3 regions of the Paenibacillus antri genome follow, and region 3 is predicted to be linked to each of the others. Evidence: riboswitches for the same ligand, from Rfam matches in the RefSeq annotation. Region 3 holds a riboswitch; each other region holds the start of a gene.
The links. A riboswitch is a leader RNA that binds a small molecule or an ion and turns the genes downstream of it on or off. The one in region 3 is predicted to bind cyclic di-GMP.

Region 1 (10,436 bases), on a different contig from region 3:
TTTCTCGCGACGAGCGCAACCCAGCCGTTCTCCTCGCTTCGGCTCTCCATCTCGAAGCCGGCTCGCGTAAGCGCCTCGGTTACGAGGTCTTCCTTGCTCGTAATGATGCCGGACGCGACGTAGGCGCCTCCCGTCTCCAGCGCTTGATAGACGTCGTCTACGAACGTCGCGATGATCTCGGCGAGAATGTTCGCGACGACGACCTGCACGGGCAGCTTCACCGGCGACGCCTCGGTCGTCTTCAGCGCGCCGAGCAAATCGCTCAGCTGAACCGTTATGCGCTCCTCGAGACGGTTGAGCTTGGCGTTCTCCTTCGCGCTGGACACCGCCACCGGATCGAGATCGAGCGCGAGCACGTGCTCCGCGCCGAGGCGGATCGCCGTAACGGCGAGAATGCCGGATCCGGTGCCGACGTCGATCACGTGATCTCCCGGCTTGACGACCGTCTCGAGCGTGCGCATGCACAGCGCCGTCGTCGCGTGCGTGCCGGTGCCGAACGCCATGCCAGGGTCGAGCTCGATGATCGTCTCGTGCGGCTTCGGCTCGTACGTCTCCCATGTCGGCTTAATGACGAGCCGCTCCGATACGTGCGTCGGCTTGAAATATTGCTTCCACGCCTCCGCCCACGCCTCCTCCTGGATGGACGCCAGCGACAGCTCGCCTCGGCCGGGGTTCAGTCCGAAGGAAGGCAATTTCGCGAGCAGCTCTTTTACGCCCGCTTGAATCGCTTCCATATCCGTTTCCTCTCCGAAATACGCCTGCATGACCGCGTCTCCCTCCGGGATGTCGTTCAGCGGCTTCTCGTACCACTGTCCGAGCGACGTGTCGCGCTTGCGGTCGAGCGTTCCGGATTCCTCGATGGAGACGCCGCCGGCGCCTTGCGCGTGCAGCCAATCGGCGATCGCTTCCGTCGCTTCTTCGGTCGTATATATCGTAAGCTCGTGCCATAACATATCTCTGCTCACCGCTTTCCGTTCGCTGTTTCTTCTTATTATCTGAACCATTTTACCGAAAACGCCGCCTAAATACAAAAAAGCGTATTTTGACTCGCGCCAAATCACATCCATTTTTACATTTACGTCGCTTATAATGAGGGAAAACAGCCAGTACGATTGGAGGAGCCGAACATGCTCGAAGCGGATCCGGATTCCGGGATTACGCTGTTGCGTTCCGGAGAAGGGTTGGAACGGGTGTCCTTGAAGGGGTTGGAGCTGCGGCTGCTGGCCTCGGGGGACGGCACGGAATTGATCTTACATAAGCTGTCGGCGGGATCGCACTGGGGACTCAGTCCGGCGGACGGGTGGACGGCCCTGGAAGGGTTGTTCATGATCTCGGGGAGGCTGCGTTGGACCGGCGGCGCGGGCGACAAGCGAGTGCTGCAGGCCGGCGATTTCCTCTCGGCTTCTCCGGTGCTGAAGGAAGCCGTCTTCGTCGCGGAGACCGACGTCGAGTTTCTGTATTGCTCCTCCCAACCGGTGTTCCATCATTACAGCAATCAAATCCGCGAATTGATGAGTCTCGCCGTCGACATCGAGCAGAAGGACGGTTACACCGCGGACCATTGCCATAGAATCATGCGCCTGTCGATGATGCTCGGAGAGACGATGGCGCTCTCTTCCACGGAGCTCGCCTACTTAAATTTCGGATCGTTCCTGCACGACGTCGGGAAAATCAAGGTGCCCGATTCGATTCTCGGCAAGCCTGGCAAGCTGACGGACGAAGAGTGGCGCGTCATGCGGATGCACCCGACGTTCGGAAGACAGATGCTGCACGAGACCGGTCTGCCCAGCCTGCTGTCTGCGGGTCCGATCGTAGAACAGCATCACGAGCGATTCGACGGCTCGGGTTATCCGCTTCGACTGAAGGGCTCCGAGATTTCGGTCGCTTCGGCCATCGTGGCGGTCGTCGATTCTTACGACGCCCTAACGACCAATCGAGTGTACCGTCCCGGCATTCCGAAGGCGGAAGCGCTCGACGAGATCGACCGCAGCCGGAAGATGTACCACCCGGAAGCCGTCGAAGCGCTGTTCCAAAATAGAGACCGGCTCGACGGGTAAGTGCCCCGAACGACGGACGCGCCCGCCCCCCCTCTCGCCGAGAAGGGGTGCGGGCGCGTTCTTTTTTCGCTATAACGTATTTATTAATACATCGGAAGCGGCGGATCGATCGCAGCGACGTGTTGGTCGTTCACGTACAGATTGACGTAGAAATAATCGAGCTCCAGTCCCGTCGTATTGCCCAACAAGCTATGTACGCCTTCTTGAAGCTGGTACGTCGTCTCTCCCGTGCCGGTCAACGGCTGCACGATCTTGCCGAGCAGCGACGAGTTCAACCGGATATTAATGTCGTACGCGGATTTGTGCGCCGCCGACGCGGACATGGCCATAACGGATTGAGCGACGATCGCGGCTCCCAAGAGTAACGCAATTTTCTTCTTCATCTTCCATTCCTCCTAAAAAATAAAAATAACGCCATCCCACAGGATAGCGTCCATTCGCAGCGACGTATATCTCTTGGGAACCCGGCTGCCGTTGCTGTCGCGGTAGGCCCGTGGCTTTGCGTCTCCGGCTTTCGCCGGGTTTGCCCTTAACAAAAGTTATACGTCTAGTATATACCAAACTTAGGTATTTTGGAATAGGTATTTCGGGGTTGTCTCTTTGTCGATTTCTGCGCTTTCCTAGGAAATTTACCGGAACAACGCATTCGTCTTCTGCGACAGCTCGTCGAGCAGCTTCGACGCCAGCTTCAGCCCCTCTTCCTTCCCGAGCAGGAACTGCGCCTGCGCCGCGTGATCGGCTTTCACCCGCGAGATCGATTCCGCTTCTTGCGCCAACAGCCCGCTTAACACGTTCAACTGCAGCTGGCCGAGGCCTCTCTCCATCGCCCGTTCTCTCTCTCGGTCAACGTCTCGTTCCGCCTGCCGTTCGACGAAGTCGTCGATGTCCGATTCCATGAATCGTTCCGCCGTCCTCAGGACGTCTGCGTACGACTTCGTCCGGTTTTCCTCCATTCGAAGCGGATGTCTCGCATGGCGAATCAAAAACCGGCACAGCAACTCGTCGTGGTTCGTCCTGCGATTGTGCAACAGCGAGTATTCGCCTTCGAAATGCCCTTCGTTCTCGACGAATCTTCCCAACGCCGTATATTCATGGCAATCGGTACAGTAGAGCAAAAATTCGCGCACGGTCCCTCACCCGACTCGCGAAAAAACGGAAGCGCCGGGTTACATATCGTGATCGGCCGGCGACGGATTCGATTTCTTCGGCTCCGGCTTGTCGCTGACGACGGCCTCCGTCGTGAGGAACATCGCGGCGACCGAGGCGGCGTTCTGCAGCGCCGATCGGGTCACCTTCGCCGGATCGACGATGCCGCTCTCGATCATATTCGTCCATTCGCCGGTGGCAGCGTTGTAGCCGACTCCGACCGGTTCGCGCTTGATGCGTTCGACGACGACCGAGCCGTCCACGCCGGCGTTCTGAACGATCGCGCGAAGCGGCGCTTCCAGGGCGCGCAGCACGATTCTGACGCCGGTCGCTTCGTCCTCGGCGTCCGTCTTGATCGATTCCACGGCCTTGACCGCATTCACAAGCGCGACGCCTCCGCCCGAGACGATGCCTTCCTCCACCGCCGCTCTCGTCGCGTTCAGCGCGTCTTCGATGCGCAGCTTCTTCTCCTTCAGCTCCGTCTCCGTCGCCGCGCCCACCTTCACGACGGCTACGCCGCCAGAGAGCTTCGCGAGGCGCTCCTGCAGCTTCTCGCGGTCGAAATCCGACGTCGTCTCCTCGATCTGCCTCTTGATCTGCTGTACGCGCGCATCGATGTCTTGCTTCGCGCCGCCGCCGTCGACGATCGTCGTCGTCTCCTTCGCGACGCGCACCTGTCGCGCCGTCCCGAGCTGGTCGAGCTCCGCGCTCTTCAGCTCCAGTCCGAGCTCTTGCGTGATCGTCTGCCCGCCGGTGAGCGTCGCGATATCCTGCAGCATCGCCTTGCGGCGATCGCCGAAGCCCGGCGCCTTCACGGCGACGCAGGTGAACGTGCCGCGCAGCTTGTTGACGACGAGCGTCGCGAGCGCCTCCCCTTCGACGTCTTCGGCGATCAGGAGCAGCGGCCTGCCCGCCTTCATCACCTTCTCGAGCACGGGCAGCAGCTCCTGGACGTTCGACACCTTCTTGTCGGTAATAAGAATGAACGGGTTGTCCAGCACCGCCTCCATCTTATCGGAGTCGGTCACCATGTACGGCGAAATGTAACCGCGATCGAACTGCATGCCCTCTACGGTTTCGAGCTCGGTCGTGAACCCCTTCGACTCTTCTACGGTGATGACGCCGTCCCTTCCGACCGCCTCCATCGCCTCCGCGATCATGCGGCCGATCTCTTCGTCCGCCGCCGAGATGGAGGCGACCTGCGCGATCTCCTCCTTCGTCTCGACCGCCTTCGAGATGTTCCGGATTTCTTCGACGGCGACGCGCACCGCCTTCTCGATGCCGCGTCGGATTCCGATCGGGCTCGCGCCGGAGGTGACATTCTTGAGGCCCTCGCGGATCATCGCTTGCGCCAGCACCGTCGCCGTCGTCGTGCCGTCGCCCGCGACGTCGTTCGTCTTCGTGGCGACCTCCTTCACGAGCTTCGCGCCCATGTTCTCGAACGGGTCCTCCAACTCGATCTCCTTGGCGATCGTGACGCCGTCGTTCGTGATGAGAGGCGAGCCGAACTTCTTCTCGAGCACGACGTTGCGCCCTTTCGGCCCGAGCGTCACCTTCACCGCGTCGGCCAACGCGTCGACGCCGCGCAGCATTTTCTGACGAGACGCTTCGCTGAATAAAATTTGTTTAGCCATTGTGGACCAGCTCCTTTTCCTTCGAAGGCTCCAGAATGCCTAACACATCGGATTCTCTCATAATGAGCAATTCTTTCTGATCGTACTTGATTTCGGTGCCCGCGTATTTGTTGTAGAGCACCAGATCGCCGACCTTCACGTCCGGCGAAATCGTCTTTCCGTTCTCGATCCGCCCTCGGCCGACGGCCGCGACCACGCCTCGCATCGGCTTCTCCTTCGCCTTCTCCGGTAGCACGATGCCGCTTTCGGTTCGGTCCTCCTGTTTCAGGGGTTCAATTACGACACGGTCGCCTAGAGGCTTCAACATCGAAAATCCCTCCTAAAAAAGGTATTCTGTTAGCACTCCTTCTATTAGAGTGCCAACAATTATTACTATACGAATTTTTTTCTCCGCATCAACAACGATGTGGCGGCAAGAACGGCGATCAAGGGCGATTTTTCGAAAATAGCTTGTCCCTTTTTTTCGGCGCTGTAAAAATGGCTGGTTTTCTCCGTCGCTCGACGAAAAACCCCGCGAGAGAGTGATCTCGCGGGGCGTAACGCATTTAGGAATCCGTATGGATCGAATAGCGGATTACATTGTCTCGATTGCAAGATGATGCTTGCGAAATACCGCAAGCATGGCGGCTTTCGCCTCGACCTCGTCCGGTCCGTGGATCTCCAGCGCGTAGCTCTGAGATCCCAACAACGTCAAGCTTAACCCCAGGATGCTCTTCGCGTCGATAACCTTCCCGTCCCATCTCAGTACGATGCTGGATCGGAAACGGTTCGCCTCCTTGTTGATGTCCACGATCGCCCGCGTTTCGATTCCGCTCATATAAGCGCCTCCGATGATAAAGTTATCGCGGCCGACGGCGCGCCACGCCGTCTTCGATCGCCGCAGCCATGACTGCGTCCTTCACCCGATCCGCCACCGATTGGTTGAACACGCTCGGGATAATATAGTGCTCGTTCAATTCTTCGCTCGTGACGACGGAGGCGATCGCTTGCGCCGCGGCCAATTTCATTCGTTCCGTCACGCGCGAAGCTCTGCAATTGAGCACTCCTCGGAACAGCCCCGGGAAGCACAACACGTTATTGATCTGATTAGGGTAATCGGATCGGCCGGTCGCCATGACGCGCACGTACCCTTCCGCCTCCTCCGGCGAAATTTCCGGCGTCGGGTTCGCCATGGCGAAGACGATCGGATCCGGAGCCATTCGTTTCACGTCCCCCGGCTTCAACGCGCCCGGGCCGGATACGCCGATGAATATGTCCGCGCCGTCGATGACGTCCGACAACGATCCGGCTTCCCCGTTCGGATTCGTATGCTCCGCATACCATGTCCAGGCGCCGTGCGCGTACGATTTCCCGCGAACGAGCGCGCCGTCCCGATCGACTCCGATGATATTGCGTACCCCCGCGGCAAGCAAAATTTTCGTGCAGGCGATGCCCGCCGCGCCGACGCCGCAGAGGACGACCTTGCAATCCTCCAGCCGTTTCCTCACGACCTTCACGGCGTTATACAATCCCGCCAGCAGAACGACGGCGGTGCCGTGTTGGTCGTCGTGAAAGACGGGAATATCCAGCTCTTGCGTCAACCGTTCTTCGATCTCGAAGCAGCGGGGCGACGAGATGTCCTCCAGGTTGATGCCGCCGAACGCCGGCGCGATCAGCTTGATGGTTCGAATGATTTCCTCGGTATCCTGCGTGTCCAAGCAAATCGGGAACGCGTCCACGCCCGCCAGCTGCTTAAACAGCATCGCTTTCCCTTCCATGACGGGCATGGCGGCCAGCGGACCGATATTCCCGAGTCCGAGCACCGCCGAACCGTCGGATACGACGGCGATCGTGTTTCGCTTGATCGTCAGCGAGTGCGCCCGGCTCGGTTGTTCGTGGATCGCGGTGCACACCCGCGCGACGCCCGGCGTATAGACGCGGGATAAATCGTCGCGCGTCTTGATGGCGATTTTCGGCGTCACTTCGATTTTACCTCCGAGATGCAGCAGGAACGTCTGGTCGGACACCTGCAATACTTGTACGCCGTCCATATCGTTCAAAACCCGTTCGATCGCCTTGCTTTGTTGTGAATCCATGACGTTCACCGTAATATCGCGAACGGTCGTCGTTCGTCCCGGCCGATTCACGTCGACGGCGACGATATCGCCGCCCGCTTCCCCGATCGCCGTCGCGATGTTGCCGAACGTCGCCTTCTCCTTGTCGATTTCCAACCTCAATACGATCGTGGTGCTTGCGCTAGTCGGACCCGCCATGTTTCAAAACCCCTTTTTACCAAATATACAACGCCAACGAGATGACCGCCGTCACCGTAACGCAGCTGATTGCGGTCGTGACCGCCACCAATTGCGCGGCCAGCTCCGGACTTCGGCCGTATTCCAAAGCGATCAACGAACTGTTCCGGGAAACCGGGTACGCGCTAGCCATGAATAACGCTTGAGCGAACACGCCGTCCCAGCCGAAACCGCGGATCAGCGCGAACGCGACGACCGGCGCGAACAGCAGCCGTCCGATCGTGCCCAGCAGGACCGATCGGCCCAAGCTTAGCGCTTGAACGTTCGCCAGCTGCGCCCCGAGCGTCAACAAGGCGATCGCGAAGAACGCGTCCGATACCCCTGCGACAGGTTCCCATAGAATCGCCGGGATTCGAACGTCCAGCATTCGAAGGGCCGCCGCGCCCAGCATCGCATAGATGACCGGAAGCCGAACGGTATGCTCGGCGAGGGCCGCCGCCAGCTGTTTGCCTTTGCCGGGAATCATCCGGAACGTGCCGAAGGTGTACGTAAACACATTTTGAATCACGGAAATGATGACCTGTACGGAGACGCCGAGCGGATGCTGCGCGAATACGAGCTCGCTGACGGGCAATCCGTAATTCCCTTGGTTGCTTAGGATGAAGCTGTTCTGGACGACGTCCGCGTCTTCCTTCCCGATGCGAACCGCCTTGACCGCCGCGGCGGAGAGGAGGCTGAGCGTCGCGTTCAACAACAACCAGAAACCGATCGTAGCTCCGGCAAGCGCCGCGTCGATCGAGCTGTCAAACAGCTTTACGAAGCATACCGCCGGCAGCAAATACACATTTAATAGCTTGGACAACGTTCCCATGTCGAAGCGGAGCCGTCGTTGCAAGAAGGCGCCCAGTCCGGCTAACAAGAAGAACGGGACCATCACCTCTTGCACGATCAGAAGCAGGACGCTCATGCTTCTTCGCTTACGATGACGTTCTTGCCTCTGCTCTTCAGCAGGAGCGGCACGACCATCCACAGCATGGCGATCGCTAAGAACAAGACCGAAACCGGCTTCTGAAGGAAAATCATGAAGTCGCCGTTGGAAATCGTCAGCGCGCGCCTCATGTTGGTTTCGATCATCGGTCCGAGCACGATCGCCAACACAAGCGGGGCGATCGGGAAATCATGCTTCGATAAGAAATATCCGACGACGCCGCATCCGATCAAGAGCAATAGATCGAACGTCGTATACTGCACCGCGTATACGCCGAAGATCGAGATCGCGATAATGATCGGCAGCAAATATTTGGCCGGCGTGTCGATAATTTTGGCGAAAACTTTCACGAGCGGCATGTTCAGCACGAGCAGCATCAAGTTGCCGATAAACATGCTTGCGATCAGCCCCCAAGCGATCGTCGGGTGATCCGTGAATAACAGCGGACCCGGCTGGACGTTGTACATGATCAGCGCGCCCATTAAGATCGCCGTCGTGCCCGAACCGGGGATGCCCAGAGTCAGCAGCGGAATCAACGCCCCGCCCGACGCCCCGTTATTCGCCGATTCCGGCGCGGCGACGCCTTCGATGGCGCCATGGCCGAACTTCTTCGGATGTTTGCTGATTTTCTTCTCCATGATGTAAGAGAAGAAAGAAGCGAGCGTCGCTCCCGCGCCCGGCAAGATGCCGATGAAGAAGCCTAGGATGGAGCCTCGCAAAATCGGACCGCCGCTGTCCTTCAAATCCTGCCTCGTCGGCAGGATGCGTCCGACCTTCGCGATCGTTCCTCCGCCGTTTTCTCGTTCCAGAATCGTCTTAAACACTTCCCCGAGCGCGAACAAACCGACCGCGATCGTCAAAAATTCCAACCCGGAATATAGTACCGGGATACCATACGTGAAGCGGGCCACCCCGGACACGCTGTCGATCCCGATCGTCGCGAGCAGCAGCCCGAGCACCGTCATCAGTAGCGCCTTCGTCATCGACTTTCCGGCGAGACCGCTGACCGCACATAAACCCAATAACATGAGCGAAAAGTATTCCGCCGGCCCGAACGACAACGCGACGGCCGACAACGGCTGCGCCAGCGCCACGAGTCCGACGAGCGCCACGATGCCGGCGACGAAGGAGCCTATCGCCGCGATCGCGAGCGCCGAGCCCGCCCGTCCTTGCCGCGCGAGCTGGTATCCGTCCAACGCGGTTACGACCGAAGACGACTCCCCCGGCGTATTCAGTAGAATCGACGTCGTCGACCCTCCGTACATGGCGCCGTAGTAGACGCCGGCCAACAGGATGATGGCGCTGGCCGCCGCGGATTCCGGTTCCTGACCGGCGGTCAGCGACGCGGTGACCGGGATGAGGAGCGCCACCCCGCTCATCGGTCCGATGCCCGGCAGCACGCCGACCGCCGTCCCGATCAGCACGCCGACGAAGGCGAAGACGAGATTATGCCATTGCAGCGCTTCGGCGAAGCCGTTCATTAAAAATTGGATCGTATCCACTCTCTATCCCTCCTTTTCTCTCTAGTTACCGGAACCAGACCGGGAGGCCCGGCAGCGAGCCTTCCAGCACGCCAACGAATAAGAAATACACTCCGAACGCGAAAGCGGCGGCTATGGCCAAGCTTTTCCATAACTTCCCCTTCTCCATCACCTGAAAACTAAACGTCAGGAACGCGAAGGTCGTAATCAAATAACCGAGCGGTTGCAGCAGCATCGCATAAAGCAGCGCCGCCCCCAAAATCATAAGAAATCGTTTATAGTCGAGCTTGACCGAAGGCTCGCCTTCCTCTTTCGGATACCGGAACGTTTCATAAAACAATCGGACGCATAGCAGCATCAGCAGAATGCCGAGCCCCATCGGAAACAGATTCGGACCGACGTTGCTCCCGTACGCGCTTTCCGAAATCCGTCCGCTCTCCATAAGGAAAGCCGCCCCAAGGACGAACAGCGCGATGCTGACGATCCGGCTGAACGTTTTGCTCATGAAGGAAACCTCCTCTCTTAGGTGAAAAAGGAGAGAAGGGGTTCCCCCTTCTCTCGGCCGGCGGTATCGTTATTTCGACATACCGAGCGCGGATAACAACTCTTGCACCAATTTGTCCTGTTCAGCAAGGAACGCCGCGAACGCTTCGGCATCTTTATAATCGCTTTCCCATGCGTTCGCTTGCAGTTCGGCCTTCCAAGCCTCGTTGTCTGAGAGCGCTTTGAGTTTTTCCGACCAGTACGTCTTGGCGCCGTCGGACATTTCTTTCGGGCCGAACACGCCGCGCCAAATCAAAAATTCCGCTTCGACGCCCTGCTCCTTGAACGTCTTCAGCTCGCCGAGCTCGCCGACCAGCCGTTCCGGCGCGCTAATCCCGAGCACCTTCACCTTGCCG
Region 2 (10,436 bases), on a different contig from region 3:
CGTCTAGGAGCTAGCCGTTTATCCATTTGTTGTATTAACCATGTATATGCCTCATTGAAGTCTTCATCCATAATATATTCTTTTTTTCCGTACAACACTCCGGAATTCTTCAATTCTTCCCAGGTACCCACTGTTTGGATCGACCATAGTTGCATGGCAGTACCTCATTATTGTTTTATTATAGAGAAAACTAAGTTGAGGATAATGTCCAACTAAGCTAAAGTTACCTTTTAAATATTTTCTTAATAGTTTCAATAGTCTCCACCTTGTAGGTAGTGAATAAATGTGCCCCATTAAGAGCAATTGAAGCTGCAAGTACTGTCGAAAAAAATTGCTACCATAAAAGATCATATTCATTACGAGCATGAAAATTGAACCTATGACCAACGAGAAGGTCCAAGCAAACAATTTGTCCCAATTCATCGGGATCCCACCTTATTTCTTAACTGTTGTTACCTAGAAGGAATTATAAAAGCAAACCCTGACATTATGTTGTCAGGGAACATTCGTTCTCATAATAAAGATTATGTCACCAATTTTTATCGTCAAGTGCAACTCCAACGTCACTCATTGTACACCGGCTGAACTAAGTAATTTTTCGTATCTTTCATTGAACAAATGTTCAAGAAAGACTTTACGATCCCCTCGCTTATCAGAATAGTTTGTTTTCAAGCATTTATTGACCAGTTTAATAAATGAGCCGTGTTCTTTCCACCGGTTATATCTGATTGCTTTGTATTCAAGATATTCTGCTTGTACTTCGGGTTTAGTATCTACATACCTAGTTAGAACTAGAATGCTATCGTCATTGCGTGTTAACTTAAATAGTTTTGTTTTTGTATCTTTTGTCATTAGTACGATCTTCACATTTTCTCCCCCTAACAAGCAATCCTGCGCTACTTACACTAGGCATTGTAAGTTTTGTATATACCATTTTTACACCTTCCACATGCAATAACGCGGCTTCGAAATTCTTTTAGTGTCATGTTTAACCTGTTTCCGCAACTGGCACATGCAATGTACTTTTTACGTAATTTAGGACAGGAGCTAATCTTTGAAGGGACTTTATCACCTCTTGTGTTTACGATACGGGTACGCAGGTCAACCTTTCGTTTACTACGACCCGAGGAAGTGAAGATGATACCTGGTTGGGATTTTTTCATCTCATGTCACCCTCATTAAAGTCATAGATCCAGATTGTTAAATATAATCTGTACGTGTTTAATTATACTTTAAAATAATACCCTGACAGCTACGTTGTCAGGGAAAGGATGTTCTCATAATAACAATTACGTCACTAAAGAAAGGGGGTTTAGCATATTTCAAAATGCCTTAGTAACCTAGGGGTTCCGACATAATTTGATATTTCCATCTCTCTCTTCCCGTCAGAATAATGTCGATTGTGTTTATTATATTCGCTAACGACTCCCCTTTTTATAAAACGATAGTATGCCTTTTTATCAAAGGATTCCATATGTCCTTCGTAAATTTCATTTGCTTGGAACCGTAATTCGTCGTGATTCTTGTACTGCTGTTTGTAATATTCTTCTCTGGCTTTTAAGCTTTTAGCAGTTGCTAAAATGACTAGAAGTAACGAAGTGTGCTCAACTTGAGGAAGTTGATTTTGTTCTATATCTCCAATAATCTCATCATATTTTTCTAAATTTAAATATAAGAAGTATTTCCAGGAACGCAGCATTATTAATTCATTTATTGTACTTACACCTTGCTCAGCTACAGAAAAATCCATATGTATATCTGTGTATAATTGGAAACGATCTGAGTGCCTTAACTTATTATGATACTTTAAAAACGGGACCAAGTAGTTACCCTTGTGTAATATTCTAGCTTCACTTAATAATGGATCATTATCTAATAGATTATCTTTGGACTCTAATAACTCCATGAGGATATTATAAGACATTAATTCGTTCGGTTGAGTTACCTCTTCTAGTCCGAAATTTGTAATATAAGGTTCATCTATAGTCTTGCTATAATGAACCATTTTTTGTTGTCTAAATTTCGTTTTTAAAATTTCTGCAGCTGGTATTCTTTTTTCGTCAATCAGGTAAGCTCCTAGTAAATTATTTATGCTATACAGAAGTCTGCCGTTAGTATAAGTACGTTCAACCATAGAAAGTGAGGTTAAGTTATCAAGTAATTCATGAAGCTCTTGATATTGTAATAATGTTAAGTATCTCAACTCGTTGAATGATATCTGTTGTTTCTCAGATGAATTGTCAACAGCTAATGAATACATTATTTTCTTTTCATTTTCTTTTAAATTTGCAAGAGTTGTATCAAAGCAATACGCCATTAACGCTTTTTCCGACTCCTGGTTTCTTCTAGATAGAATATCATCTAAGGAACGCCCGTTCTTCATTTGAGAAATAAAAAACTTTATGTATAGTGGATTTCCGCTTGTTAAATCGTCAAATTGAACCTGTCTATCGTTTAATTCTTGTGGGACGTTACTATTTAACAAGTCAAAAGCCCGAATAACGTCTTCAATGTAATTTTTTGTATTTTCAGGGTCCAACCTAGGAATCGTAACTACGTCCTGTACCCTTAAGTCATGTCTTGAGGTTAGTAGAAATTTATGATTAGAAGGCGCTCTACTAATAAAGGTCTTAATTCCCTCGATTTCTGCCTGTGAGAAGACCTCCAGATTGTCAAGGACAAATAAAAATTTTGTATCTTGCAAGGCCTGAGAAACAAGAGATTCCTTTTGCGCTAATGTCTGTTTTGAAATAAAGTGCCCATCGTAAAAAACAAGCAGAATTTTCTCATATAAATCCTCCAAGGTATTAAATTCACGACTTAACTGTAGTCTTTGATCGAAATAAATTCTTTGATCTTTTGCGCTAATCCATATAACATCATCAAAATCAGTCTTTCCATTGTCAACATCGGTGAGTAGCTCTTCCGCTATTTTATAAGCAATAGACGTTTTGCCAATCCCCCCATCCCCATTTAGTGCGAGTAAATAATTTTTATGGTGTAAAAGCAGTTCTTCCTTTACTTTATTGATCTCATCTCTTCTACCAACGAAGTTATAATAAGGCGCGGGTGGAAATTTGGAATACCTGTTATATGTGGGGTCCGATATAGAATCTTGGGTTTGCTTTTTTCTTACAGAACCAAGTATCATTTTTTCAACAGTAACTAAGTCGTTAGCAAAATCATTATTTGATCCGTTTCTAAAATAAATGAGTCCTTTTTGGAGTTTTTCACCATCAGCCTTGATACAGAAGATTGGCCTTACCTGTTCTTCGAATATTTCAATAACAGCAATGGTTTTATTTAATTCGGTTAGCTGAATTTTATGTAAACGGAATTCAATCGGGTGACTCGCAAACTGGTTTAAGATTCCAACCCAGTTATTGTCGTCTACTAAGGTGTTTTGATGGATACCTACAACTTCTTTCCTACCATCAATTAGCACTTTTACGCCGCAGACAATATAACCCGGTTTAGTCATAGTTGAGTTGGCCATAGACAGAACATCTTTGACGAAATCTGTTTTTGACTTTGACTCACTTGGATTGTAAAAGGTTTCTTTAAAATCCAGTAGAGCGTGCTCCCAATCCGCTAATAATCTTATGATTTTTTTCTCATCCATTGCGTTTCCTCCGAAACATTTTTTGTAATACAAATTTCTACATTATTCCACATATTCCTTCCAAAGTATTACTTTTTCTTTTTTTTGCCTCATTATGACTAATAACAATGGCTTAATAGAAAAAATAGCCCTTCAAAAGAAGTGATACTACGGTTACATAATAGTGATTATGTCAACCTACTATTTCAAAGGAAAGAAAACATTTTATACACAAAAAGAGACACCGATCACGGTGTCTCCGGTCCTCCCGCTTGCGGGAGCACTTTCATTTTGCTTAACAGAATGGATGGATTGGAGGCGAACTCGTCCGATTCCCTCAACGGTTTCCCAGTACTGTCCTTTAGAGGGAGATCCTCGAGCACATACACTTGATCGAGGTAGGTTACGCGAACCGACAAAACCGATAGCTTCGCGTAATCGCTTAAGTTGTACATTTCCTGGCTGAGCCATGCCAGTAATCTATCCTGAAAGTCCTCCTCCGATCCCGTTTGACCGCCGTCGGCGACGGGATCGAATTCCATTGCCAGGTGCACATGTCTGTCCCTCACCTCTACCTGGACATTACGCATCGGCGGAATAAATTGGTCCGGCGCATTGTAATGAACGCGGAAATGCATGTCGGCCGTTACCTCCTGATGATCCCGAACGGCCACCTCCCATCGCGCTTGTCCCCAATCGGCGACGGGAGGCGCGACTAAGAGGATCAAGCTTCCTGCGGCGAGGAGCAGTTTCGCTCCCGCTTTCTCGGCCTTCCGTTCGGCGACCGTCATGATGATGAACAAGGCAATCGCACCGCCAACCAGGTAGAACGCGATCCCATACGCCTTGAACAACGGATCGTCCGACGAATACAGAGGCGAATATGCCAAGACGCCGATTGCTCCTAAGAGGATTAAAAATAGGATGATACCTCTATAACTCATATGCCGCTTCCCTTTTTCACCCAAAAAAAATCCGAGCCCGAAGAATGGAGCAACCCGGCTGTCATGGCGGCGAACCGCTGTAGACCCGTGGCTTTGCGCCTCCTACTTTCGTAAGGATTTGCCTTTGTTTCGATTCGATAGACTCGGTTTCTATGATTCCAATGGATTGGGTAAATTTAACTATGGAGGATTATACCAGTCGTTTGAAAGAGTTGGCAAGACATTAATGAAATGAATAGATTACCGGCAAAAAAAGCAAAGAGCAGTATGAAGGCAACCATACTGCTCTTTGTTATACACTTACGCTTTAAGGTCGAACCGATCCGCGTTCATGACTTTGACCCAGGCGGCGACGAAATCGCGCACGAACTTCTCTTGATTATCGTCTTGAGCATACACCTCGGCGATGGCGCGCAAGACGGAGTTCGAACCGAACACAAGGTCGACGGTCGTCGCCGTACGCACGACTTCGCCCGTTGCGCGATCGCGTCCTTCGTATACGCCTCCGTCCGCAGGCTTCCATTGGACTCCCATGTCCAGCACGTTCACGAAGAAGTCGTTCGTGAGCGTGCCCACCCGGTCCGTGAATACGCCGTGCTGCGTGCCGCCGTAATTCGTGCCGAGCACGCGCAGGCCGCCGACAAGCACCGTCATCTCCGGAGCGGTCAGGTTCAGCAGCTGCGCCTTGTCTACAAGGAGCTCCGCCGGACTTACGCTATACTGCTTCCTCTGATAGTTGCGGAAGCCGTCGGCGATCGGCTCCAGCACGGCGAAGCTTTCCGCGTCCGTTTGCTCTTGGGTCGCATCGCCTCGTCCGCCGGCGAAAGGAACGGTCACATCGAAGCCTGCGTCTCGCGCGGCTTTTTCTACTGCGGCCGTACCCCCGAGGACGATCAAATCGGCCATGCTGACGTTCTTGCCGAAATCCTGTTGAATGGCTTCGAGGATCTTAAGGACTTTGGAAAGTTGGGCCGGCTGGTTCACTTCCCAATCCTTCTGCGGAGCCAGACGGATGCGGGCGCCGTTCGCGCCGCCTCGCATGTCGGAGCCCCGGAACGTGCTTGCGGAAGCCCACGCCGTCGTTACGAGCTCGCTGACGGTAAGCCCCGAATCCAAGATCTTCGCTTTCAGCTCGGAGACTTCGGCATCGGTCAGTTCATACCCCGCAGCCGGTATGGGATCTTGCCAGATGAACACTTCGTCCGGGACTTCAGGGCCAAGATATCTTGCGCGCGGCCCCATGTCGCGATGCGTAAGCTTGAACCAGGCGCGAGCGAACGCATCTGCGAACTCCTCGGGATTCGCATGATAACGCCGAGCGATCTTCTCGTATGCCGGATCCGCGCGCAGCGCCATGTCCGCGGTCGTCATGATCGTCGGCACGCGGACGGAAGCATCCTCGGCGTCGGGCGCGAGATGCTCCTCGACCGGATTGACCGCCGTCCACTGATGCGCGCCGGCCGGGCTCTTGGTCAACTGCCACTCGTATCCGAACAGCATATCGAAGAAGCCGTTATCCCATTGCGTCGGATTCGGGGTCCAAGCCCCCTCGATCCCGCTGGTGATGGCGTCTCGGCCTTTGCCGGAGCCATGCGTGCTCAGCCACCCTAATCCCATCGCTTCGACGGGAGCGCCTTCCGGTTCCGGTCCGACGAGCGCGGCGTCTCCTGCGCCGTGCGCCTTGCCGAACGTATGGCCGCCGGCGACGAGCGCCACGGTTTCTTCGTCGTTCATGCCCATCCGCTTGAACGTTTCGCGAATGTCGCGAGCGCTGGCCAGCGGATCCGGATTGCCGTTCGGACCTTCCGGATTGACGTAGATCAGACCCATCTGGACGGCGGCCAGCGGATTCTCGAGATCGCGATCGCCGGTATAACGATTGTCCCCGAGCCACTCCTTTTCCGCGCCCCAATAGATGTCTTCTTCCGGATGCCAGACGTCCGCGCGTCCGCCTCCGAAGCCGATCGTCTTGCCGCCCATGGATTCGATAGCGGCGTTCCCCGCTAGAATGAACAGGTCTGCCCATGAAATCTTGTTGCCGTACTTTTGCTTGATCGGCCATAACAGTCGGCGCGCCTTATCCAGGTTGCCGTTGTCCGGCCAGCTGTTCAGCGGAGCGAAACGCTGCGTGCCGGTGCCGGCGCCGCCACGGCCGTCGCCTGTACGATATGTACCCGCGGAGTGCCAAGCCATCCGAATAAAGAACGGACCATAATGCCCATAGTCGGCAGGCCACCAATCTTGACTGTTCGTCATGAGATCGTACAGATCTTGTTTCAGGGCTTGATAGTCTAGCTTTTTGAATTCCTCGGCATAGTCGAAGTCGTCGCCCATGGGATTGGATTTCCTGTCATGCTGGTGCAGGATATTCAAGTTTAACTGGTTGGGCCACCAGTGTTTATTCGACGTTGCGCTAGGGTTGTGAGTTGTAACGCTTCCATGCAAGAACGGGCATTTTCCGGCAGCTGTAGCCATTGAGTCCATGTGAACATCTCCAATCAATTTAAATTGTGTATTAGATAATAATTACTCTAATCTAAGTTATAAATCTATGTAGAAGAAAAATCAACTATTTCTCTTTTGAAAATTATTTTCACTGTTCCCAACGATCCATTGACCCCCGTCATGTCCCGTGTTTCTCCTAATCCTAACGTATGAATGGGCAGTCCAGAATATTTCCGAAAATGAAGCGAGGCCGCCGTCAAGCCGGCAGCCTCGTCATTTTTCAAATCTCTCTTAACGTCACGCTTGCCGCGGAGGCTGCCAACTTATTCACGGTCGCTGCCGCTCCGTCGGCGATGGTCAATACGTAAACCTTATATGGCGTATTGTAGGCCAGCGGCGCCCCGTTGACGTCTACGCTCGCGCCGGTCAATACGGCCGATCTCGCGGTGCGGTCCACCCTCGTGTAATTACCGGCCGAATAGAAACCGTTCGCCATACTCTCGGTCAAGCCGCCGTCCGAATCCCTTACGAGCAGCACGGCGTAATGTGCAACCCCGACTTCATTCGAATTGGTAAAGCTTACGATCAAATTCATCGGACCGGCGCCTTGCTCCGCCGCGACGTTCTGCACTTCGGGCGCGGGTACCGTTCTCTGACCGATGGAGACGATATCGTCCGACGGACTGGAAAGCGCAGGGGACGCATTGCCGTTTGCCGTCGCCAACACGAACACTCTGTACCGGTCTCCGCTTCGAATCGCTTGGCCATCGGAATCTTTCAGCGTCGCGGTCAATCGTTGGCTAATATCTCTCCCCAGCTTTTGGATTAATACATAATTTCCGTTCGACACGGCCCGGTTCGCGTCCGCCAACGTATACGTGTCGGCTGCTGCTGCCGGCACCACGATCGCTCGATAATCCCTCACAGCGTACTCCGTTTCCGACATGCTGAAGCTTACCTCGATGTCGCTCGGGTCCCCGTTCGTTCCTTTTACGACAGCCTTTACGTTTTTCACAGCGGCGACGGCCGTTTGGTTGGAAAGCGTAATTTCGGGCGAAGCGGAAGACAGCGCATTGGTTCCGTTGTAACTGCCGCCTCCGACCGACAAGACGAACACGCGATAGCTTACCCCGTTCTGGATATACGCCCCGTTGACGTCGCGCGCTTGGGAAGACAGCGCCTGACTGAGGTCCCCGCCGGTTTTAAACACGACAGTGAATAATTCAGGGTTCGATATCGCATTCGCCGTCGGAAGCGTAAAGCTGCCTGCATTTCCCGACCTTACGACGAAAATGCGGTAATGCTGAACGCGGCTCTCGTCCGCGGCTTTGACGAACGACACTCTCAGGTCCTGACCGGTGCCGGTATCGTTCACATCGTTAACCGTTACATTCGTCGCCGGAGACACGCTGTTGTTCGTCAACGTGATCGCTGCGGAAGCCGAGGACAGCGCATTGGTCCCCCAGTAGATGCCGTCCCCGACCGACATGACGAATACTCGATATTTCACTCCGTTCTGGATCAAAGCGCCGTTCACGTCCCGGGCACCGGTCAACAGCTGCAAGCTGAGATCCCCTCCGGTTTTATACGCGATCGTATAGTATGACGGGTCCGTGATCGCGTTGGCCGTTCCCAAGTGAAAGCTATTGGCGTTGGCGTCCTTCACTACGAAGATGCGATAATGGTTGATATTGTTTTCTCCGGACGCTTTCCGGAACGAGACGCGCAAATCTTGGCCGTTATTGGCGTCGCCCACGTCGCTGACGCTGATCGAAGTCGCGGCTTCCACCGTATTCGCGGACGACAGCGTAATGGCGGAAGACGGCGCGGACAATGCATTCGAATACATCGGGGCGTTCGCGACGCCCATCGCGAATACCCGGTACGATACGCCGTTCGTTACGGCATTCCCCTTAACGTCCCTCATGCCGGAAGGCAGCGTTACGTTCATGTCGCTCCCGGTTTTGGAAACGTCGTAATGTCTTCCGGAGGATACTTTCGCCGCCTCGGCCAAAGTAAAGCTGCCGGCATCCGCCGAACGGACGACGAACATCCGATAACCGCTTATTCGCGATTCGTCGGCTGCCTTCTTAAAGCTAACCCTTAGATCCCGCCCGTCGCCGTGATTGCCAACATCCGCCACGCTCGTGATGACCGGAACGGAAACGGCGTTCGCGAGCGTCACGGAATTGGAAGGCGCCGATAACCGGTTCAGAGAAGCCACCGCGTTCTGGCTCAAGGACAGGACGAAGGCGGTGTAGGTTTCCCCGTTTTTAATCAATTCCCCGGAGACGTCTCTTGCAGCGGAACCGAACATAGCGCTAAGCGTGCTGCTGTTGCCCTTCGAAACCGTGACGTAATAATCGCTCGTTACTGCGTTCGCTACCGCTAACGTAAACTTCGAAGCATCTTTGCTCTTCACGATCATGACGCGATAACCGGAAACGTTGGCGTCCGGTTGAGCCTTCGCGAAGCTGACCAGCACATCCCGACCGTCCCCGTAGTCGCTGACGTCGCTCATCGTCACTTGGGTCGCGGCGCCCGCCGCCGGACTGCCGGTAATGACGATAGACGCGGATGATTTGGACAGCGCATAGGACTCGCTCCCGACCGTCATTACGAACACGCGGTAAGCCTGATTCGCCCGAATCAATTCGCCGTCCACATCCTTCGACTGAGACGAAAGAGCGGTGCTTCGACTCGCGTTGTTGACCGACACGGTCGTATAGTTGGACGATCTCACCTTCTTCGCCTTCGTCAAATCGAAGGAGGACGCTTTCTCCGCCTTCACGACCATGATTCGATAATGTCGGACATCCGTCTGGTCCGACGGCGGCGCAAATGAAATTTTCATATCGCGCCCGTCGCTGTACAAGTTCTCTAACGCGACGCTCACATTAGAGACGGCTGCTACTTCGTCGAGGGATGTGGCGATGATTACGGTTTGCGTTTTCGGGTCCCACGTCACCTCTTCGCCGAGCGCTTCGCTGACGAATCGCACCGGCACGACCGTGCGGCCGTTAATGATTTGGGCCGGAGTATCCAACTGCGTCGTCTGTTGATCGATGGTCGCCGTCCGGTCGCCGATCGTAAGCGAGACGGTCGTCCCCCGTTTGAACGCGGTCACCGTTTGGGTCTTCTGATCCCACATGACGCTTGCGTTCAACGCTTCGAAGATGCCTCGCAACGGCACCAAGGTCCGTCCGTTGACGATCACGGGGTTCTGATCCGTCTGGAGCAGCGCCCCGTCGATATAAATCCGAATGACGGAAGCGGCTTGCGCTTGTTGCGGAAGAAATACGGCGAACGTCATCATGATGGCGACCAACGCGGATATTGCTTTTCTCAAAGGGCTCATCTCCTTAGCGTATACATCCCCGAACTTTGCTAATTAGACGCTGCCAGGAGGGGAAATGTTTCCTCTAGAATCAAGAAATGGGCTCGAT
Region 3 (10,436 bases):
GACATATTTACGAATCATCATAACGTGGTTACACCTCACGCGATGCTGTATCACTTCACCTTCGGTTATCCACTCGTGGACGAAGGGGCGAAGCTCATCTATCGCGCAACCACCGTATCCGGATTGTCCGACAATGTACGGAATCACCACGCGGAGGACATGCGTCGCATTCCGGCACCGTTGGAGATTCATGATGGCGCGTCCCAGGATTTCCTATATATCGATGTGAAGGAAAATGAGGACGGGCTGGCACAGGTCGGGATCGTGAACCGCAAGCTGGGTCTCGGCGTAAAACTGGAATATCCGAAAGCGGCGCTGCCAAGGCTCGGTAATTGGCTGCACTTCGGGCATGGCGAATACGTAACGGCGTTCGAGCCGATGAACGGTGGCGTTGAAGGCCGGTCGAAGGACCGGGAGCTCGGCTGGCTTGAGGAGATCGCTCCGGGTGAAACGAAGGAATATACCCTTCGGTTTACCGTCTTAACAACGCCAGAGGAACTAGATTACTTCGAATCCGATGCACCCGACTGAAGAATCAGCATGGGGCTTTCAAGATTGCAAATATTCGTGGGCTAAAATAAGAAAGACGCTGGATGACATGGTAGGTATCGCGTACCCCGATAATGCATTTCCGCGGCGAGTCGGTCCCTCCCTCACTGCGTAGTAAATCGACGATGAGCAGAGTAAACGGTGCCCATACGGGGCCGGCCAGTAACCGTTTGGTGTGTACATGGGACTCTTCGGGCTTATCTCAAGGGGGGTCCCTATTGCCGTAGATCAACGGCGACCCCAAGGTTTTGACTAAATAATATGTTGGAAATAATAATTATCGTACCGACCGATAACTCCCAGGGTCGCGTCCCATAATTCCCAGTGCCGGTACGATAATTATGTCAACGATACGATAACTGGCCAAACTGCCAAACAGAATATATATTATGTAAACTAATTAGAAAGTGAGTCGTACCAATAACTGGCGGTTCGTAGTTCTGATAATAAACAATATCATCCCTGCTGGTTCAGGAACGATAGTCATCTCGAGTCCAAAGTCAGAATCGAATCGTACTCTTCCCCAATTTCCGCCAAGGGGATAACTCTCAACGAGAGCCCTCCTATGATACGTTAATCTGTACTTTTAGGATTACCATGCTAGTGTATCCTCGACTATATTTTTACATTGGGTACTTTGCTACAGACCCGTTGAATGAACTACCTCCTAGAGTAACCCCTCCGTCTAAGATTTTGCCTGAACACAAAAATAACAGCAGCATACTCCGGTCGAACAGACCGTGGTTATACTGCCGCTAGGGCTTAAATTTGCGTAAAGGGATATAGAATCTAGAAAAATCATAACATTAGCATAAACTCATGACAAGAACGCGTATAGATAAAGAAATTTTCGAAGTATACGAATATAGTCTATTTATTAGCATACAGTTAAGCGGCACCTTATCCCTGTCCGATATTATTTAAACCGCTGCGGAGAGAATGGCGTAACATCGAGACCCGGATCCCTGCCGCTAATTAAATCCGATAGAATACGACCCGTCGAAAGCGACATCAATAACCCGTTCCCGCCATGTCCTGCGGCTACGAATACATTTTTGAAGTTCGGAAGTCCCCCTAGAACAGGCAAGCTGTCCGGCGTCATCGGTCTCATCCCGGACAAGATCACTTCCCCCGATCCATGAATCTCTTTAGACAGAAATTTTGCGACTGAGCTTTTGATGCCGTTCACGCGGTCCGACATCAACTCATCGTTAATGCCGGATAATTCCATCGTACCGCCTATACGCAGAGCGCCGTCGAATGGAGTCAAAGCCGTTTTGTCCTTTGCAAAGTAAATCGGATGATTGAATTCCATATTAGGCGACTGATACGTGATGCTGTACCCTTTCCCCGCAGTGATCGGAAGAGAATAATTTAACTTTTTCATAAGTTGGGAAGACCACGCGCCCGCCGCTAATAAAAACATATCGGCTTCTACCCAACCGGTATTGCATCTTACCCTCTCCACTCGAGCATGGTTATGGACGATATCCGTTACCGCGTCGTTGGTTTTCATTTCGACTCCATTGACCTGCAGCCAATCGATCAGTCCGTTCACCATACTCTCGGGACGAACATGCCGCTCTTTAGGCAGGAATAACGCTCCGGCCAAGTTCGCCTTCATATGAGGCTCCATCTTTAACAATTCGGCCCCGGTAACCAGCTCCGGACGCGGCAAGCCGATACGTTCGACTTGTTTCAAGTCCTCGTACTTATGCTGCAAATCCGATTCGTTCGAGCCCAGGACGAGGAGTCCTTTCCGGTGCATTTCGAATTCGACGCCGTCGTCCACAAGCTCGTCAAACAACTGAAACGTATCCTTGCTTATATGGAAACCGGCATCGCAAGCCAATTGATACTTTTGTTCGTTACAGTAACGCATAAACTGAATTAACCAGGGCGCCAAGAAAGGGACTGCACTCGGTTTAACGTATAAGGGGCTGTCTTTCTTGAACAGCCACTTCATGGACGTTCCTATCATTCCAGGCCCGGGCAACGGTCCCGATAATGTCGGGGAAACCCACCCCATATTGCATCTGGAAGGACCTTCGCCCGGATTGCCTTTATCGATAAGGACTACTTCTTGATTTTGTTTGCGCCAATAATATGCGCAAGCAAGGCCAATAATTCCACCGCCGATAATTGCCAACTTTGCCATGATGCTCCCCCATTCGATTCTCGACTATGGGGGTTTAGATCTGATTAGATCCCCCTTAACCCTTTGCCATAGCCGAGCGTTTCGCCCTGATCGATAAATCACTGCAGAACCTTTCATTGCCGAAGCTTCGTCGCTTGCGAGAAACGCCGCCAAATTCGCTACTTCTTCAGGAGAAGAAATTTGCCCCATCGCTTGCAGAGCGGCTTCAGTATTCGGATCCTCGCTGAGCTGTCTCTCCAGCAACGGAGTTTGCATATTGCCTGTCCAAACGACATTAATACGTATGTTATCTTTCGATCGGGCCGCCGCTTTGCTTTACCATTTGCTGAATCGCATACTTTGCCGTAGGAACATGCCAGTAAGATTAATGTTACTGATTTTATTCCAATCTGCAAAGCTAATTTCGCTAATAAATTTGGCTTGTCGATAATACCCGCATTGGCATGAACGCTGTACTCCTCTAACCTCTGCCCCTCTTCATTCATGTGTATGGCTTCTTGAAGGGTTAGATTGTCCGGCAGAATAACGTTAACGCTGCTCTCTGCGATCAGGACCGGATATCCCCCCGGCAACCCGTTCGGATCAGGGGCATGCACTACCTTTCGATCGAAACGGTTGGCCATCGCTTCTAATACATTCATTGCGGAAGCGGCGGTCATTAGGTCATATCGGCGATCGCGATGAAGCTAGCTCCTCACCTCCTTCGTTAAAGTCGGCTGTCACGAACCGAATACACCTTTTTGAAAACGCAAAAAAACCGTTCGAAATCAATGAATAGACGGTGGGTTCCCGTCGTATTCGGCAGCTGGCGAGCGTCATGGATGAAGGTATCCACCTTAGCCCCTATTAGCTTTGCGTCCTCACTTTTCAGTAAGTTTGCCATTGTCGTACGATGTGAGTATTAGGTTGTTATCGTTTACCATCACACTATCAATTTTTTTGTCGAAATAGAAGTAGGTCCGTGTAATTATTTTCAATGTTGAATAGCCCCCCCCCCCTTCTCCTTCCAACAGTAAGGTTCCGTCCTCCGTAACTTCCCTTCGTTCGGTACAAACGATCCCTCTTGCCGCGGAAGGATTTATTCCCTTTATTTGTAACTATACTGCCCAGTTACTTCAACCATACCGCTATCATAATAATGATGGGTTCCAGTTGTAAGGTAATTATCTGTTATAGGGTGTCCTTTAAAATTTTTATTGAAATACTTTGGGAAAATCTCGGATCGTTGTTCTTAAATGATTGACTGAACTTTTTTATGGTTACTCGTTAATCGCCATATATCTTCACCATATTTACTCCAATCTGCTAGGTTGTTGGAATATCGTGTTCTACAACGTAAATACAGATTTCTCTTTCAATACTTTACCATTAAACTATTCTGCCCAGTTAACGTAGCGAGGCTGCCGATCAGTGCGCCGGCAGCCACATCATGTTGTTTATTGAACGAAACAGGTAAAATGGAAGAAAGCTACGAGAAGGGGGCATGACGGATGACGAATATAGAGGGGGATCCGGCTCTGCCGGAAGTGCATGATGAGAAGAAGGAAAAGGTACGGAAATTCAACATCCTCAACCAGCTCGCTTTGAAGGGTCAAACGGTGCTTGCCGGTTCATCACTGATGGAGTTTTTCCCAATCAACGAGATGCAGATGAAGCTGGAGACCCGATATTGCATCTATAATCGCGGCATTGCCGGATATGTGACGGCAGATTTACTCGCGTCTATGGAGGCATGTATCTTCGAGCTGGAGCCCTCCAAGCTTTTCATCAACATCGGAACCAACGATATCAGCGCACCCGACTATCGACTGGAGCATCTGCTGGCGAATTACGATGAGATTCTGACCCAAGTTGCCCGGCGGCTACCGGGCTGCCGTGTGTACGTCATGGCGTATTACCCCGTGAACGCCAAGGCGGAGTTTCCCTTCGTGCCCAAAGCTTCCATGGAAGAGGTGTTCCAGCGCAGAACTAACGAGGCGATCCGTGAAGCGAACCGGGCGATCGAGCGGCTTGCGGCTAAGCAAAACTATACCTTCATTGACGTAAACGAAGGACTGACGGACGAGGAAGGAAATTTGAACGCGGATTTCAGCAGCGACGGAATTCACATGTACGCGAACGGATATGCCGTCATCATGAACAACTTGCTGCCCTATCTATAAGTGCGGTAACCATGAATATACTTGAACTTGAAACGGGACAGACTGTGTGTGATCGCAGCTGTCCTCTATTGCGCTATGTCTACAATAGGGACAAGTTCTTGTCGCGCATCTAGAAGGTTTTGTTCCGTTAAACTGCCCAGTTACTTCAATGAACAACGGTAGCCGTTAGTGTGCCAGCTGCCGTTGTGTCTTGTGGAACTATCGTCTCCGTTACCGTAACAATCCCACCAATCGTACAAGTATTTAGCTCTTCCATTATAATTTGGTAGTTTCATTTTCAATCTCGCTTATAAAAGAAAGAACAGCGGTTTTCATCTGGTCCAAACCCGGTTGTTCTATCGGAAAATGGCCAGCACCTTCTAGGATTACGCAGTCTTTCTTTCTTTTTAATCTGTTATAAAAAGGTTCACTTAATGCAAAAGGCGTCATTGGATCTACTTCAGGATGGACAAGTAATACTGGGCAAATGTCGAAGCGTTCAGGTTGAATCAATGGTTTCATATTCATAATAGTTCTAAGCAATCGTAAATGGAACCTTTGTGCCTGCCGCAAGCGGATCCCTTATGATCAGTTCGGTCAATTTAATGTTGTTCGTAATTAACTCCATCCTAGATACCTTCGACATAGAAATTCGAAATGGATCCAATATAAAGGGGAAAGCATCCATTGAGATTTACCTAGTCGACTAACAAACTTATTTGGGGCAATTAATCTGCCGGTTTCGTTCCGGGTGATAAAGACGTCGGACCCGGCTTACCGGAAACTTAACCCATTTCATCAATCTTCCACCTTTCCTCCAAATCTATAGAGTACCGGAAGTCGTCGTTGTTGCGCGTGCGCATGCCGTAAAAGATAGAGGCCGTCCCGAAGTAGATGTAACTACTTCGGGACAGCCTCAAGCAGCAACCATGGGTCGTTCGCGGTTCGTCGTTCTGCGCTTTCCGCTTACCGCTCGTACCAGTATCCGTTGACACCCTTCGCGACGCGCAGCAATGCCTCGACATAATAATAGTCGCCCCAGATCATGTAATCGTCGGGACCTTTGCCGGCCAAGACGTTATAGGCGCCGTGCCGCAGTAGCCCCTCGGCATCGGGGTCGTCCACCGTCGAATACGATTCGATCAGCGAGCGCAGCATTCGCCCGCTCGATTGGAGAAGCGCGTCCCGCTCCGGAGCGCCTTCCTCGAGCAGAAGCCCGATTTCGAGAATCCCGCAGAGCGCAATCGCCGAGGCGGAGCTGTCGCGGTTGTCCAGTCCGTCCTTCGGGGCGTCGAAGTCCCAATGCGCGACCCCGTCCTCCGGCAGCCGCGAGAGGAAATACGCCGCCGCCCGCAGAGCCGCATCCAAGTACCGCCGCTCGCCCGTGTAGCGATAGACGAGCGCGAAGCCGTAGACCGCCCAGGCTTGCCCGCGCGCCCACGTCGATCCGTCGCGATAGCCCTGATGCGTCTCGCCGCGGACCGGTTCGCCCGTAGCCGGCTCGAAGCGGAATGTGTGATACGAGGAGCCGTCGCCGCGCATCAGATACTTCAGCGAGCGAGCCGCCTGCACTTCGGCCGCCTCCCGATACGCCGGCTTCCCCGTCGTCTCCGAGGCCCAGAAGAGCAACGGCAAATTCATCAGGCAATCGATAATGATGCGGCCGCCGTGCTCCGCATGCCCCTCCTCGCCCCAAGCCTGCAAATACCGCCCTGCCGGACGCCAACGCTCCATCAGCACGTCCGCGGCCTGTACGGTACGGTCGCGCGCCGCTTCCGCGCCGTCGACAATCCATTCCGCCTTCGTCGACAGCGAATACAGGAACCCGATATCGTGGTGCCCCATCGCCTGACGCGCTTCCATGCGGACGACGAGCCGCGCGGTCAAGCGCCGAGCCGCGTCGCCGAGCGCCGCGTCCCCTTCGAACTCGTGGCCGAGCCACGCCAAGCCGGCATAGAAGCCCTCGATCCATTCGTTGTTGGCGTCGCGCCAGTCGTACCGCTTTTCCTCCGTAATATACGGAAACCGTTCGCCGTGCCGGAGCGCATTCCGTTTCGTCTTCGCGACGGCATCCCGAAGCGCATTCATGACCAACTCATCCATTGCGCCGCGCGCCTCCCTCTCCGCTATTCGCAAATTCCTTTACAGCCGGAACCGATGGCCGCCCGCCTCGACCCGCTTCTTATACATTCCGACGTTCGGGTCGTACCGCACGTCGTCCGCCGTCGCTTCGCCGTCGTATCGGACGTAACACCATGCGGCCGCGGTCGCGAACGTCCGCACCTCGAGCCCGTCCCGATAGTCCAGCGTCGCGTCGCACTTCAGCAGCGAGCTGAATAGACATACCCCGTCCACCTTCGCATAGCTTCCGTTATGCAGACTGACGCGTTGCAAGCGGCCCGCCTCGTCGACGGCGATCGTTGCGAGGAACGCGTCCGTCTCGATTCGTTCGAAGGCGATGTGCGAATTCTCGTGCATGACGCGACCGTCCGCCAGCGTATTGCAATAGAAGGAAGTCGCGCCCCCCTCCGGCTCGCGGACGCGGAAGGCGTGCACCCGCTCGTCGCCGAACTTCTCGACGTCGAAGCGCGCGCCGTCCTCCCCCGGAAGCACGAATAGATTGATAAACTTGATTCGCCGATCCGCGGCGCTCGCGCGAACGGACAAATACTCCGCTTCGGGGAATTCGTCCTCTTTGCCGCTGCTCCGATGGAAGGAGCCGAGGTATCCCTGTTCCGTCGCATAGGTTTTTCGTTCGGGATACAGCTGCCGGAGCTCGAGCGTCTCCCCGCCGTTCGAGATGCGGAACGTATCGCCGTCGCGCGACGTCGTTCCGTCGTAATGCAGCAGCCACTCGAACGCCCCGTCCCGATTCGCGTGCAGATCGTCCACCATGACGAAGAATCGGTCGGCGTAAATCACGTGTCGATAGAATCGATGGTATAGATGCATATAAGGACCGGTGCAATCCGCCAACACGTACCGATACCCCGGCGCCTCCAGCGCGACGGGAATGCTTCCTTCGAACTTCGTTCCGAATTCGATCATCTCCGGCGGCTGCCCTTCGCCGTCCAGCAGGACGACGTTATGCGCCCGGGACTGCCGGTAGTAGCCGTTGTATAACGGCTTTGAGTAGACGCAGTACCCGGAGTCGACGATAAACTCTTTCCCGCCGCTGATCAGCTGGAACGTGCCGACGTCGAGATGGTTATGATTCCAGCTCTCCCCCGTCTTGATCGCGAACACCGTCTCGCGGCCCTCCCGTTCCGACCGAAGCACCGCATACCCGGAGTGCTCCAGCACCGCCGTCCGGTCCCCTGCGGGGAACGGCTGCGGCGGCAAGGCCGACGGGTAATACAGCAGCTCGAGCGGACCTTCCGGGGCGGTCTTGAAGGCATGGAAGAACGCGATCATCTCGCCGCGCCGCAGCAGCTCGCCCAGTCGCAGCCAGACGAACGTACATCCTTCTCGATCGCCGACGTCCCCGAAGCCCAGCGTCTTCATTCCGTCTTCCGCACGATACACGGTTGCGATATACGCGTCGGGCACGCCCTCGAGCGCCGGCTGACTCCGCAGCAGTCCGTCGTCCCCGGTCCGCCGACGGTAGAACGACTCGAAGACGACGACGTTGCTGAGCGCATAATCGAGATAGCTCATCGTCTCGATGTAATCGCCGCCGGCGCCGAAATTGCCCTTCTTGTTTTGAAGCACGTTACCCGGGTAGGCGAACCATTCCTTCAGCCCTTCGACGACGGCGTGCAAGTAGGCGTCGTTCTCGGGCCTGTCCTCTTCGAGCGCCAGCAGGACGACGCCAGCTCCCGCCGCGCACACGCTCCACCAGTTATGTCCCATCGTATCCAGCGCGTGAATGCGCTTGATCGGATGCAGCCAGTCGTCGTAGAGCGGCAAGAACGCTTTCTCCCGCAAACACCCGGAGATCGACTCCCGCTCTTCCCCGGACAGGACGGAACGGATCGCGTCGAAGGCAAGCGAAGCGTTCACGCCGATATCCGCCGTCCATAAATCCGAATTCCGACCACCGCCGACTTGGTAGAGCCAAGCGTCCTCCCCGCAGATCGAGAGAAGCAAGCGCCGCGCGCCGTCCGCCGCTCGAGGCTCCGACGTCATTCGAAAATAAAAAGCAAGGCGATGCGCCTCTCTCGAGAGCTCTCTCACGAAATTTCCTAGCGTAAAGCGCTTGTTCCCGCCGAGCTCCCGCGCTCGTTCGCGCAGCGTCTCCAATGTGCGTTCGTACGTCGCGATCGCTTCCTCGTCGATAGTCCGCATACGCGCGGCGAAGCGCTCCCACCCTTCCCGAACCGCCGGAAGCGATTCGAGCTTGCCATGGATCTCGGCCAGCGCCGATGTATCGTAAAACAAAGTCCTCATCTCCCTTACTCCGGGTATCCATCGTTCACAGACCCAATCTAACGGAGCGCGGGCGTCCCGACAACTATCAAGTTTTGAGGCGGTAACAACGATTGCGGCTCCGTGCCGCAACGGCGCCACCGTACCGAGCTAACAGTTCTTGAGCAACTCGCACATCTTGAATATGCTCCGAATTTGCCGGGGGAAAAGGCGACGCCCCCCGCCGTTGCCGGCGCGGGGCGTCGCTTCTTTACTTGCCCGGACTCCGCCATCGCGCGACCAGCGTCTCCGCCGTTCGCCTCAAGTCCGCCTTTGCTCGCGGGGAGAGCGAGACGCCCTGGGACGGTCGATCCAAGTGCTTCATGAAATCTTCCAGATGCTTGACGGCTTGATCGTAGCGTCCCTTCTCGACATGCCCCTCCGCCGAATCCGTCCGATTCCGGAGCGCCGCCAGCAGCGGTCGATCGAGCTCGCCCGCGTCTGCATAAGCATCTAACTTCGTGCGCAGGCGCTCGAGGCTCGCCGGCGGCTCTGCCGCGAGCGTCAGATCCCCGAACAACGCGGGATTCTTCCCGCTGCCGATCCCGCTCATGTATTCCAGCCAGCCATGTCGTCCGGGGCCGTCGTCGTCGTTGACCAGGAACGAGAAGCCGATCAACGAATCCGGCGCCGCTTCGCCCGCCGGGAGCAGCTCCGACCACGGGATGCGAAGCTCGTACGTCGTCGTATCGCCCGCCCGCACGATCGCCGCCTCGCTGTTCGCCAGCGCACCGACCGGACGTCCGGATACCGACGCCCAACGCCACTTCACGATCTCGCCCGTATCGGCGAGCGCGAACAACAATTCGCTGTAGCCCGCGCTGCCGGGGCCGTCCCGCCGCGCCGGGTCGATCATGAATTGAATGCCGTCGCCCATCCAAGCCGCGCCGTCCGTCTGCCCTTGGCGATGGACGTCGTCGCGTACGGTCGCGGCGAGATAGAGATGATCGTCGTCCCACATGACGGCGCCGGTCGCGCTCAGGTCGTCGACGCCGCCCCACGGCGTCGAGCCGCCGCTTACCTTCTTATACTGACTCTCCTGCTCGAGGCGGAACGTCATCGCGTCGTTCCACTCCTCGAGGCTGCCGTCGAGGACCGGCGGCGCCGCCGTCTTCGCCGCGGCCAAGAAGTTCGCGACCGCCTCGGCGGGAACCGCCGAGCCGTCGGCGAGCCGCGCCTCC

Region 1: another riboswitch for cyclic di-GMP. It lies ahead of FE782_RS20040 (hypothetical protein); the one in region 3 lies ahead of FE782_RS32765 (hypothetical protein).
Region 2: another riboswitch for cyclic di-GMP. It lies ahead of FE782_RS10500 (hypothetical protein); the one in region 3 lies ahead of FE782_RS32765 (hypothetical protein).

The regions. Positions count from the first base shown of each region.
Region 1 is NZ_VCIW01000015.1:3,615-14,050, reverse strand. It holds gene prmA (50S ribosomal protein L11 methyltransferase) at 1-953, opposite strand, end outside; gene FE782_RS20045 (HD domain-containing phosphohydrolase) at 1,128-2,057, shown strand; gene FE782_RS20040 (hypothetical protein) at 2,141-2,440, opposite strand; cyclic di-GMP riboswitch class I at 2,513-2,595, opposite strand; gene FE782_RS20035 (hypothetical protein) at 2,687-3,184, opposite strand; gene groL (chaperonin GroEL) at 3,224-4,837, opposite strand; gene FE782_RS20025 (co-chaperone GroES) at 4,830-5,144, opposite strand; gene FE782_RS20020 (HPr family phosphocarrier protein) at 5,412-5,654, opposite strand; gene FE782_RS20015 (NAD-dependent malic enzyme) at 5,677-7,089, opposite strand; gene FE782_RS20010 (AEC family transporter) at 7,106-8,035, opposite strand; gene FE782_RS20005 (tripartite tricarboxylate transporter permease) at 8,032-9,558, opposite strand; gene FE782_RS20000 (tripartite tricarboxylate transporter TctB family protein) at 9,584-10,042, opposite strand; gene FE782_RS19995 (tripartite tricarboxylate transporter substrate binding protein) at 10,112-10,436, opposite strand, start outside.
Region 2 is NZ_VCIW01000005.1:200,006-210,441, reverse strand. It holds partial or broken gene FE782_RS32795 (DUF3841 domain-containing protein) at 1-155, opposite strand, end outside; gene FE782_RS10510 (hypothetical protein) at 568-867, opposite strand; gene FE782_RS10505 (RNA-binding domain-containing protein) at 1,313-3,622, opposite strand; gene FE782_RS10500 (hypothetical protein) at 3,850-4,491, opposite strand; cyclic di-GMP riboswitch class I at 4,591-4,678, opposite strand; gene katG (catalase/peroxidase HPI) at 4,846-7,029, opposite strand; gene FE782_RS10490 (copper amine oxidase N-terminal domain-containing protein) at 7,271-10,339, opposite strand.
Region 3 is NZ_VCIW01000004.1:338,198-348,633, reverse strand. It holds gene FE782_RS09225 (DUF4432 family protein) at 1-531, shown strand, start outside; gene FE782_RS09220 (NAD(P)/FAD-dependent oxidoreductase) at 1,466-2,707, opposite strand; gene FE782_RS33270 (SDR family oxidoreductase) at 2,732-2,962, opposite strand; gene FE782_RS32765 (hypothetical protein) at 2,866-3,366, opposite strand; cyclic di-GMP riboswitch class I at 3,505-3,598, opposite strand; gene FE782_RS09210 (GDSL-type esterase/lipase family protein) at 4,198-4,869, shown strand; gene FE782_RS09205 (alpha/beta hydrolase) at 5,125-5,370, opposite strand; gene FE782_RS09200 (glycoside hydrolase family 88 protein) at 5,815-6,951, opposite strand; gene FE782_RS09195 (heparinase II/III domain-containing protein) at 6,991-9,237, opposite strand; gene FE782_RS09190 (right-handed parallel beta-helix repeat-containing protein) at 9,467-10,436, opposite strand, start outside.